DNA from 3 places in the Arthrobacter sp. 05T444 genome. Region 3 is predicted to be linked to each of the others. Evidence: riboswitches for the same ligand, from Rfam matches in the RefSeq annotation. Region 3 holds a riboswitch; each other region holds the start of a gene.
What was found. Region 3 has a riboswitch for thiamine pyrophosphate ahead of thiD (bifunctional hydroxymethylpyrimidine kinase/phosphomethylpyrimidine kinase). Riboswitches for the same ligand answer to the same signal wherever they lie in the genome.

Region 1 (3,824 bases), on a different contig from region 3:
CGCCACGACGTCGAGGCCGAGCGCCCGCTGGTAGTAGTCGGTCATGAGGTTCATGTCCCCCACTTTGAGCATCACAGTGCCCATGGTGAGATCGGCAGGAAGAAGATCCTGGCTGCTGGCTGCTGGTGTCATTTGAGTACTCCCGGACTCCCTGGCCACCGGATTTCGATGGTCTCTACATATCTAAATTACTTGAAGCTTCAATTTATTCCTAAACGGACAACGCGTCCCCGCAGAACTATGCCCCTGAGATCCCTGATGGTTCCGGGCACCTCGCGGGGGTCCTCAGTGCACAACACCACGTCGGCACTTGCCCCTTCGGCCAGGCCCTCCGCTCCCAGCCACCGGCGGGCACCCCAACAGGCGGCGTCCAGGGCAGCAGCCGCCGGAAGGCCTGCGGCGTGGAGGGCCAGGATCTCGTCAGCTATCCGGCCGTGCCGGATCACGCTGCCCGCGTCCGTTCCAGCGAAAACCTGCACCCCGGCTTCGTGCGCTTCCAAGATCCGTTCATTCCGGCCTTCCCACAGGGCCCGCATGTGGGCCGCGTAGCGCGGAAACTTGGGTTCGGCCTGGGCAGCGATATCCGGGAACGTCGCGATGTTGATCAGTGTGGGAACGATCGACACGTGCTGCTCGACCAGCCTGGGAATGTGCCGCGGCAGAAGTCCCGTGGCATGTTCGATGCAGTCGATTCCGGCGTCCAGCACGTCGTCGAGCGTGTCTTCGGCGAAGCAGTGTGCAGTGACCCTGGCGCCCTCATCGTGGGCGGCGCTGACGGCGTCCCGTACCGCCGAGGCGGGAAACGACGGCGCGAGGTCGCCGGCGTCGCGGTCGATCCAGTCCCCCACCAGCTTGACCCAGCCATCGCCGGAACGCGCCTGCTTGCGGACCGCCTCGACAAGGCCCTCCGGCTCCACTTCGACGGCGAAATTCCTCAGATAGCGGCCTGTCCGGGCGATGTGCCGCCCGGCCCGGATGATCCTCGGCGCTTCCGGGCTGCGCTGGAGCCAGCGGGTATCGCTGGCCGCGCCTGCGTCCCGGACGAGCAGCGTGCCGGCGTCGCGGTCAGTCATCGCCTGGGCATAGGCGGTGTCGTCGTCCACGGCGCCTCCGGGCCCCAGCCCGATGTGGCAGTGGGCATCCACGAAGCCGGGCAGCACCCAGCCGTCAAGTACTGCGTCCGGGACGACTGCCGGGCGGCGGAAGGTCAGCCGGCCGTCCACGGCCCAAAGGCCTGCCCGCTCCTGGTCCGGGCCGGTAAGCGCGGTCCCGCTGAATTCGATGATGGGCGCCATGGCTCAAGCGTAATCCGTACGGCCCGGCCCGGCGTGTGTCACACCCGGCACGGATGCGGCACCCGCCTGCCGCCCTGTGGTAGCTTCGTCTACGACCACACGGGTGCCCCTGCAGGGGCTGAGATCGGGCTAGCGCAGCCTGCGACCGTTGAACCTGTCCGGGTAATGCCGGCGAAGGAAGTGAGCAGTAAATGAACACCCAGAAAACACGGCTGAGCCCTGCCCAAAACGAGGCGGCCCATAACGAAGCTGGCCAGCAGACCACCCAGTCGCTGAAGTCGCACTCACTGGCTTACATCGAGGGGGAAGGCCTGCGCGTCCCGGTCACGGAAATCGCCCTGGAGCCGTCTCCCAACGGGGAGCAGAACGAGCCGCTGCGGGTCTACCGGACTGCGGGTCCGGGCAGCGACCCGGTAGTGGGCCTCGCCCCGTTCCGCTCGGAATGGATCGAAGCACGCGGGGACACGGAGCCGTACGGCGGCCGGCAGCGGAACCTGCTCGACGACGGCAGGTCGGCTGTACGTCGCGGCGCAGCTTCCGCGGAGTGGAAGGGAGCGCAGCCGGTGCCCCGCCGCGCCGTCGGGGGCAAGACGGTGACCCAGATGCACTATGCCCGGCAGGGCGTCCTCACCCCGGAAATGCGCTTCGTGGCACTCCGCGAGAACTGCGACGTTGAACTGGTGCGCAGCGAGGTGGCTGCAGGCCGTGCCATCATCCCCAACAACATAAACCACCCCGAGTCCGAACCCATGATCATCGGCAAGGCGTTCCTGGTAAAGATCAACGCCAACATCGGCAACTCGGCGGTAACCAGTTCGATTGCAGAGGAAGTGGACAAGCTGCAGTGGGCCACCCAGTGGGGCGCGGATACCGTGATGGACCTGTCCACCGGCGATGACATCCACACCACCCGCGAATGGCTGATCCGCAACTCCCCCGTCCCTATCGGCACCGTTCCGATCTACCAGGCGCTGGAGAAGGTCAACGGTGAGGCCAATGCCCTGACGTGGGAGATCTTCCGGGACACCGTGATTGAGCAGTGCGAGCAGGGTGTGGACTACATGACCATCCACGCCGGAGTGCTGCTGCGCTACGTCCCGCTGACCGCCAACCGCGTCACGGGCATCGTGTCCCGCGGCGGGTCCATCATGGCCGGCTGGTGCCTCGCACACCACCAGGAGAACTTCCTTTACACGCACTTTGACGAGCTGTGCGAGATCTTCGCCAAATACGACGTCTCCTTTTCGCTCGGCGACGGCCTCCGGCCGGGCGCAACCGCCGATGCCAACGACGCCGCACAGTTCGCCGAACTGGACACCCTGGCGGAGCTGACCCAGCGTGCCTGGGAATACGACGTCCAGGTGATGGTTGAAGGCCCAGGCCACGTCCCGTTCCACCTGGTGCGCGAGAACGTCGAGCGCCAGCAGGAGCTGTGCAAGGGCGCTCCGTTCTATACCCTCGGCCCGCTGGTCACGGACGTGGCGCCCGGCTACGACCACATCACCTCCGCCATCGGTGCCACGGAGATCGCCCGCTACGGTACGGCCATGCTCTGCTATGTGACGCCCAAGGAACACCTGGGGCTGCCCAACAAGGACGACGTGAAGACCGGCGTGATCACCTACAAGATCGCCGCCCACGCCGCAGACCTCGCCAAGGGCCACCCCGGCGCCAATGAGAGGGACGACGCCCTGTCCAAGGCGCGCTTCGAGTTCCGCTGGCGGGACCAGTTCGCCCTGTCCCTTGACCCGGTAACGGCAGAGGCCTTCCACGACGAGACGCTGCCGGCCGAGCCTGCCAAGACCGCACACTTCTGCTCCATGTGCGGGCCCAAGTTCTGCTCCATGCGCATCAGCCAGGACATCCGGAACGAGTACGGCTCGGCCGAAGCGCAGGCGGCACTTGCCGAGATGGCCGAAGGAATGCGTGAAAAGAGCCAGGAGTTCCTGGCCGCCGGCGGAAAGGTCTATCTGCCGGAGCTCAAGCTTCCGGAAACAACCCGCTAAATCAGGACGCCCGGGGCTGTCGCCGCCGGCCGACCTCGGCAACAAATGACCGGATAAAACGGTCACCCTCGGGGGAATCCTGGGGCCGGTGCCCGCCCGCGGCAGTGCGGTGCAGGGCGCCGGTCTCCCTGAGGTACCCGGCAATCTCCTCATAGAGGGGTTCCCAACCGCCGGTGAGGACCAGAGTAGGGACGCCCGGAACGATCTGCAATGGGGCCTGCCAGGGAGGTGCCTGCAGCCGCAGTCGCCTGGCGGCACGCCTCGCTTCCGGCGTGCTCGGGCCGGGCGCTTCCGCAGCGAAGGCACGCCGCACAAACTCCCGCTCGTAGTCGTCGTCGCCGAGCTGGTGCCGGACCTCGAACAGGGGCTCCATCAACGCCCGGTGGGCCGCCGTGGCCGGCAGTTCCGCGGTCAGCGACAAGCAGGCGGGCTCCACGAGCGTCAGCGAGAACACGAGGTCCGGGCGTTCGACGGCGGCCATCATCGCTGCGATGGCCCCTTGGGAGTGCGCCACCACGTGGCC
Region 2 (3,824 bases), on a different contig from region 3:
GGCCGGCCACCGCGCCGGTCACACGAAAGGAATCCTCCCCATGCCTCGACAGCAGGTAACCACAGACCTCGCGCCCAGCCCGGCCGGACCCTACTCCCAGGCGATCGCCGCCAACGGCTTCCTCTTCACCGCGGGCCAGACACCCCACGACCCCGTCACCGGTGACACCGTCGGCACCACCATCGAGGAGCAGACCGTCCAGGCCATGAAGAACCTGGCTGCAGTCCTGGCCGGGCACGGACTGGACTTCTCCCACGTCGTCAAAGCAACGGTGCACCTGCACCATCCCGGCCGGGATTTTTCAGGGTTCAATGCCACGTACGAAGGGTTCGTCGAAGCCCCCTACCCGGCTCGAACCACCGTCGGTTCATTCCTGGGAGACTTCCTGGTCGAAATCGACGTCGTAGCCGCCATACCGTAGCCAGCCCAGGACCTCCGCTGGGGAATGACCGCGGACCACGGCCCCGTCTGATGCAGTGTCCAGCATTAGTCGGGCCCGTGGTCGGCTCACCAGGAAGTGGCTAGACGATGTCCTGGGTTTTGGCGAAGCGGGTGATCGCCCGCTGTGTGCCCCGGTTGGCCAGCACCTGGATGATGGCGCTCACCGAAGCTGAAATGAGGGCAAAGGTGAGGGCCGAGCGGAGCGTCGTGGGGACGTCGTCCTTCCCGCCCTTGGGCGGCTTGCGGCCGGTGGTCTTTTCCCAGATGGTGTCCACGGCCTTGGTGCCGGCGAATCCGGCGAGCAGGCTAATGCCGGTGCCAAGCAGCTTGATGAAAAAACTCATTCCGAAACTCCTTGCGACGTGAATACAGACTGCCCCTAGCCTAGCCGCATGGACGCATGGATTTCCCGAAGTGCCCGCACCACCAGATCGTGGTCGGCCTTCTGCGGCAACCCTGAGACCGTCACCGTGGCTACCGCACCCACGCCTTCCACGTAAATGGGGAATGAGCCGCCGTGGGCGGCATACCTGGACTGGTCAAACCAGGCGTTGTCCTCGATGCGGCCCCCGCCGAGTCGGCCGCGCAGTCCCACGAGCAGGGACGGTTCCTCGTAGCGTGCTGCGGTCCGCTGCTTGGCCTTGACCCAGTGCTCGTTGTCCGGGGTGGCACCCTCCAGTGCCACATGGAACAGCACGTGTTCGCCCTTGGTGATGTCGACGGCGATGGGCAGGTTGCCGATCTTGCCGAGCTCAACCAGCAGGAGGCCGAGGTTGAGGGCGTCGTCCCTGCCGAACCGGGGAAACTGCAGCTCGGTGATTTCCGCTTCGATGCTGGCGATCAGGGCTGCCAGAGCGCCCGCCGGCTGCTCGGCGGCGGAGTCGGGGTCAAAAGCGGCTTGGCTGCCGTGATCCTGTTGCGTCATGGCCCCAATGTACTCCGCGCTGTCCTCGCGCCGCCCCGTCCCAGGCAGCCTCTGTTCGCCGCCCTCTGGCGCCTCCGCGCACTTCCCGGATACCTCCCGGATTGTGACCGCGGCGCCGGTCTTCCGCGGCCGTCCCGGTGTAAACTGGATCAGCCCACAAGGGCAGATTTATTACGACAGGGGAGCGCCGCCGTCGGGCATCACTGGCAACTGCCAGCGAAACCGAGGATGGGCGCTGAGAGTGCGGACCGCCGCAGACCCTCGAACCTGATCCGGCTAGTACCGGCGCAAGGGAGTCGAGTTCTCAAAGTGTCCGGCAGCAGGCAAACCAACCGCCAGCAGCCGGGGAGCGCTTTCCCCTCCTGTTCCTCAGGAGGACCATCATGACAACTGCAACAATCAAGAAGACCGGCTACAACTGGCGCGTGGCTGACATCGTGGTGGCGGCACTGATCGCGGTCGCCGGCGGCGTGATCTTCTGGGCCTGGTCCCAGGGCGCCAACCTAATCTCCGCCCCCGTCAACGCCGTGTACCCGCCCCTCTCCGGCCTCTACGCCGGCGGCTGGATGATTCCGGCGGTGCTCGGCATGCTCATCGTCCGCAAGCCGGGTGCGGCACTGTTCTGCGAAGCCGTCGCCGCCACGGGCGAGCTGATCATGGGCTCCCAGTACGGCACCACGGTGCTGATCTCGGGCATCCTGCAGGGCCTGGGTGCGGAGCTCGTGTTCGCCGCCTTCATGTACAAGAAATTCAACCTCCCCGCTTCGCTGCTGGCCGGCGCGGGTGCGGGCCTGTTCTGCGGCCTGAATGACTCCTTCGCTCCGTGGGGCTGGAACATTGCGTACGCCGCTGGGGACAAGCTCGCGTATATCGTGTTCTGCGCCATTTCCGGCGCGGTCATCGCCGGCGTGCTGTCCTGGATCGCTACCCGCGGCCTGGCCAGGACGGGCGTGCTGAGCTCGTTCGCGTCCCGCAAGGCAGCCACGGAGCCCGTCTTCTCCTGATGCCCGCACATTACGACGGCGGCGTCCGCCCAGCCGCGGTCACCGCCCGCGGCTGGGGCTGGCGCCACGCGGGACGGTCCAGGCCCGCCGTCAACGCGCTGGACCTGGACATCCGGCCGGGGGAGCGGGTCCTGTTGCTGGGACCTTCCGGCGCCGGCAAGTCCACGCTGCTTCACGCCCTCGCCGGGGTTCTGGGTGACGGCACCTCGGGAAACAGCGCAGCCGGCGACGGCGGCCTTGCCGACAGCGACGACGCGGACGAGACCGGCAGCCTGCTGATTGCCGGCGAACCGCCGCGCGCGCGGCGCGGCCGCGCCGGCCTCATGCAGCAGGACCCCGAAACGCAGGTGGTCCTCTCCCGCCTCGGCGACGACGTAGCGTTCGGTGCCGAAAACCTCTCCGTGCCCCGCGACGAAATCTGGACCCGCGTCCACGAGGCACTGGACGACGTCGGGCTCGCGCACCTTCCGCTGGACCACGCGACGTCGGCCCTGTCCGGCGGGCAGAAACAGCGCCTTGCGCTGGCCGGCATCCTGGCGATGCGGCCGGGGCTCATCCTGCTGGACGAGCCGACCGCCAATCTCGACCCGGCAGGCGTGCTGGAAGTCCGCGACGCCGTGGGCCGCTGCCTCGACAAGACGGGCGCCACGCTGGTGGTCGTGGAGCACCGGGTAGCCGTATGGAAGGACCTGGTAGACCGGATCGTGGTGCTGCAGCCTGGATCCGGCACGCAGCCGGCGGTGCTGATCGACGGTACGCCGGACCAGGTTCTTGAACAAGCGCGCGAGATGCTCATTGCCGCCGGGGTCTGGGTTCCCGGATATGTCCCGGCCGCGCGGCAGCGGACTCTTGCCGGAACCTCGGCTGAAGTCACGGGCCAGCTGCTGCTCGCCGCAGAGGGCCTGGCCGTCTCACGCGAGCGGCCACGCCGCCGCGGCTTCAGGTCCGTTCCGCCCGTGCCTGTCCAGCGGGACATCACGGCCCAGGTCCGCGCCGGCGAAGCGCTGACCATTACCGGGCCCAACGGCGCCGGGAAATCCACGTTTGCCCTGACGCTCGCCGGCCTGATCCCGCCCGTTGACGGCAAGGTGTCCGCCACCGTGGAACTGAGCCGCGGCGCCGGGATCGACCCGTACAAGTGGCGGGCCGAGCAGCTGATCGCGAGGATCGGCACCGTGTTCCAGGAACCCGAGCACCAGTTCGTCACGGGCAGGGTCCTGGACGAGCTGCAGTTCGGCCCGCGGCACATGGGCCACGGGGAAGAGCGCGTTGACGAGCTGCTGGAGCGGCTTCGCCTGACCGGTCTCGTGGACGCCAACCCGTACACGCTTTCCGGCGGGGAAAAGCGCAGGCTTTCCGTGGCCACGGTGCTCGCGGCCCATCCCCAGGTCCTGATCCTGGACGAGCCGACGTTCGGCCAGGATGCAAACACCTGGGCCGAGCTCGCCTCCTTC
Region 3 (3,824 bases):
GGCAACGTCTACCTGGGCAAGGTCCAGAACGTGCTGCCGTCCATGGAAGCCGCCTTCGTCGACATTGGACGCGGCCGCAACGCCGTGCTCTACGCCGGTGAAGTGAACTGGGAGGCCGTCAACCTCGAAGGCAAGCAGCGCCGGATCGAGAACGCCCTGAAGTCCGGGGATGCCGTCCTGGTCCAGGTCACCAAGGATCCCGTGGGCCACAAGGGCGCACGCCTCACCAGTCAGATCTCCCTGCCCGGACGCTACCTTGTGTACGTGCCCGGCGGCTCCATGACGGGCATCTCCCGCAAGCTGCCCGACGTCGAACGCAACCGCCTCAAGCGCATCCTCAAGGACCGCCTGCCGGAAAATGCCGGCGTGATCGTCCGCACCGCGGCCGAAGGTGCGTCCGAGGAAGAGCTCACCCACGACATCAACCGCCTCCGGGCGCAGTGGGAGGGCATCGAGAGCCAGTCCAGCTCCACGAAGGTCCTCGCCCCGGAACTGCTCTACGGCGAACCGGACCTGACGATCAAGGTGGTCCGCGACGTCTTCAACGAGGACTTCTCGAAGCTGATCGTTTCCGGCGAGGAAGCGTGGGACACCATCGAGGCCTACGTCACCTATGTGGCACCCGACCTGGTGGGCCGGCTGGAGAAGTGGACCAAGGACACCGACATCTTCGCGGCGTGGCGGATCGACGAGCAGATCCACAAGGCGCTGGACCGCAAGGTGTTCCTGCCGTCCGGCGGTTCCCTCGTGATTGACCGCACCGAAGCAATGACCGTGGTTGACGTCAACACCGGCAAGTTCACCGGCAGCGGCGGCAACCTGGAAGAGACGGTCACCAAGAACAACCTGGAGGCGGCCGAGGAAGTCGTCCGGCAGCTCCGACTCCGCGACATCGGCGGCATCATCGTGATCGACTTCATCGACATGGTGCTCGAATCCAACCGCGACCTCGTACTGCGCCGCATGGTTGAGTGCCTCGGCCGCGACCGGACCAAGCACCAGGTCGCGGAGGTGACCTCGCTGGGACTCGTGCAGATGACGCGCAAACGGATGGGCACCGGGCTGCTGGAAGTCTTCGGCGAGCAGTGCGAGGCGTGCGCCGGCCGCGGCATCGTCACCCACGACGAGCCGGTCGAGCACCGCCGGGCCAATGTCGTTGCCGCCGAGCACCACATCCCTCGGGCGGAGCACCAGCCCGCCGTGCGCCCGGAGCGAAAGAGCCGCCGCCGCGGCAAGGGCGGCCAGGTTCCGGCCGAGTCCGCGCCTACTGCTCCCGCCGCAGTCCATCACGAGCCAACCGAGGCCGAGCGCCATGCCAAGGCCGAAGCCACCCGGGCGGCCCTCGCCAACATAGCGGCAGCGGCACACGCAGCCCACCTGCACGAGGATGCCGCCCACCACGGTGTCTCCGGCGATGCGGCGCGGCCTGCTCCGGTGCCGGCGGCCTCCGCTCCGGAGAGCCCGGCAGTGCACCGCAGCCCGGAGACGGAAAGCATTTCCGGCCGTCCCGGCGCCGTGCTGACGTTCGGAGGCGAGAAGGTGGTGCTTCCCTTCGTCGAGCACGCCGACGAGCCGGCATCCGAAACGCCTGCCCTGACCCTGGACCGGCTTGAGGAAGCCTTCGCGCACCTTGGCGAGCCTGCTGCTCCCGCTGCGGAGGAGCCGACGGCGGCCCCGGTACCTGCTGTTATTGATCCGGCTGCAGCCGGCCCTGCCACTGCGGTAGCTGCCCCGGCGCGAACCGGGGCGAGTCCCGCTCCGGCGGTTGCGGAGAACGACGCCGACCGGTTCGCGGATCACTCGGCCGTGCAGACCCGGGCCCGACGTCCGCGCCGGAACCGCAGCGCAAGCCGTGCGCAGGGCGCAGCCAACGAGACGTCCGTGGAACACCATGAGACGGCGCCGGCAGCAGTGGCCGGACACTCGCATGAGGCCAAGGCTCCGGAAGCGGACAAGGTGGCTGCCGCCAAGCCGGCCAGCGAGCCGATCATTCTTGGCGTAGGCGTACCCGCGTCTGAGCTCTGAGTCGACCCCTTCCAACGGGCCGGTGCTGCAATCGCAGCACCGGCCCGTTGGGTTTTGGGAGTAAGCCGCTAGGCTGGGGGACTGACACGGGGTGCCGAGCAAAGTGCCGGCTGAGATCCAAACCCGTTGAACCTGACCGGTTAGCACCGGCGAAGGGATGTCTCCTTTGTCCTCAGCATCTGTCCTGCCTCCCGCGGTTGATTCCTCCGTTGCCGCCTTCAAATTCTCCCCGCGCACCGGCCGGGACATTCCCCGGGTCTTGGCGATCGCCGGCTCGGACCCTTCAGGAGGCGCCGGAGTCCAGGCGGACCTGAAGAGCATCGCGGCCAACGGGGGCTATGGAATGGCCGCCATCACGGCGCTGACCGCCCAGAACACCCGCGGCGTCAGTGCCGTCCACGTGCCGCCGGCGGATTTCCTGACCGCGCAGCTGTCAGCTGTCAGCGACGACATCACTGTGGACGCCGTGAAGATCGGCATGCTGGGCGACGAAAAGGTGATCACCGCGGTCCGCAACTGGCTGGAGAAGGTCCGTCCCGGCGTCGTGGTTCTTGATCCGGTCATGGTTGCAACGAGTGGGGACCGGCTGCTGCAGGAGTCCGCGGAGTCTGCACTTCGGGAACTCCTGCCGCTGGCCGACCTGATTACGCCCAACCTTGCCGAGTTGGGCATGCTGCTCGGGGAGCCGGAAGCCGCCACCTGGTCCGACGCGCTCGAGCAGGGAAAACGGTTGTCGGCCGAAACCGGGGCCACAGTCCTGGTCAAGGGAGGGCATTTGGACGGTGCTGATTGCCCGGACGCCCTCGTGAATACCGGTGGTGTGTTGTCGGCTGACGTCGTGGTGGTGGACGGCGAGCGGGTTCCGACGCGCAACAGCCACGGCACAGGGTGCTCGCTGTCCTCAGCCATGGCTACGGTGCAGGCGCGCTTAGGGGACTGGGAGCTGTCCCTGCGTACCGTCAAGCCGTGGCTGGAAGGGGCCCTCCGCACGTCCGGGAGGCTCGACGTGGGGCACGGCAACGGACCTGTCCACCACTTCCACCACCTGACGGTGGCGGGCGAAGGCAGCTATGCCGGGATGCTCCACGCCGAAGCCGCACCCGACCTGGAATCGATCTACGGCCTGGGCTTCATCCGCGGCCTGGTGGAAGGCACCCTGCCGGAAAACGAGTTTGCGTACTACCTTGCCCAGGATGCCATCTACCTCAACGGGTATTCACGCGTCCTGGCGCGGGCCAGCGCCCTTGCCCCCACCGAGGCCGAGCAGCTCTTTTGGGCGCGTTCCGCGCAGCAGTGCCTCGAAGTCGAGTCGGAGCTGCACCGCAGCTGGCTCAGCACCCGGACGGTGCGGGCGGAGCTGGGGCCGGTCACCAAGGCATATGTGGACCACCTGCTGGCTGCTTCTGCATCCGGAAGCTATGCCGTGCTGGTGGCGGCGGTGCTTCCGTGCTTCTGGCTCTATGCCGACGTCGGGGCGAGCCTCCACGCCGAATTTGCGGCGGCGGGCGCCCCGGAAGAGCATCCGTACGCGGAGTGGCTGCGCACCTACGCCGACGAGGACTTCGCCGCGGCCACCCGGCAGGCCATCGGGATCACCGATGCCGCCGGGCGCGCGGCGTCTGACTGGGAACGCACCCAGATGCTCACGGCCTTCCGGCAGTCCTGCCGCTACGAAGTGGATTTCTTCGACGCGCCACGCCGCCTCGGCTGAGCGGCGGCGGGCGCGGCAGCCGGTACGATAGATGCGCACGGTTACGGCAGGCGGTGCGGCAGCCCTTGTGGCGCCTATCACGGACAGC

Region 1: another riboswitch for thiamine pyrophosphate. It lies ahead of thiC (phosphomethylpyrimidine synthase ThiC); the one in region 3 lies ahead of thiD (bifunctional hydroxymethylpyrimidine kinase/phosphomethylpyrimidine kinase).
Region 2: another riboswitch for thiamine pyrophosphate. It lies ahead of AC1DD3_RS14210 (ECF transporter S component); the one in region 3 lies ahead of thiD (bifunctional hydroxymethylpyrimidine kinase/phosphomethylpyrimidine kinase).

Annotation. Positions count from the first base shown of each region.
Region 1 is NZ_JBFTKK010000001.1:458,936-462,759, reverse strand. Features, by position in the region: gene AC1DD3_RS02090 (VOC family protein) at 1-132, opposite strand, end outside; gene AC1DD3_RS02085 (amidohydrolase family protein) at 201-1,295, opposite strand; TPP riboswitch at 1,385-1,492, shown strand; gene thiC (phosphomethylpyrimidine synthase ThiC) at 1,487-3,301, shown strand; gene AC1DD3_RS02075 (alpha/beta hydrolase) at 3,303-3,824, opposite strand, start outside.
Region 2 is NZ_JBFTKK010000014.1:52,162-55,985, forward strand. Features, by position in the region: gene AC1DD3_RS14195 (RidA family protein) at 41-421, shown strand; gene AC1DD3_RS14200 (DUF4235 domain-containing protein) at 522-785, opposite strand; gene AC1DD3_RS14205 (heme-degrading domain-containing protein) at 821-1,366, opposite strand; TPP riboswitch at 1,535-1,678, shown strand; gene AC1DD3_RS14210 (ECF transporter S component) at 1,750-2,370, shown strand; gene AC1DD3_RS14215 (ABC transporter ATP-binding protein) at 2,370-3,824, shown strand, end outside.
Region 3 is NZ_JBFTKK010000006.1:235,447-239,270, reverse strand. Features, by position in the region: gene AC1DD3_RS08545 (Rne/Rng family ribonuclease) at 1-2,025, shown strand, start outside; TPP riboswitch at 2,103-2,200, shown strand; gene thiD (bifunctional hydroxymethylpyrimidine kinase/phosphomethylpyrimidine kinase) at 2,183-3,736, shown strand.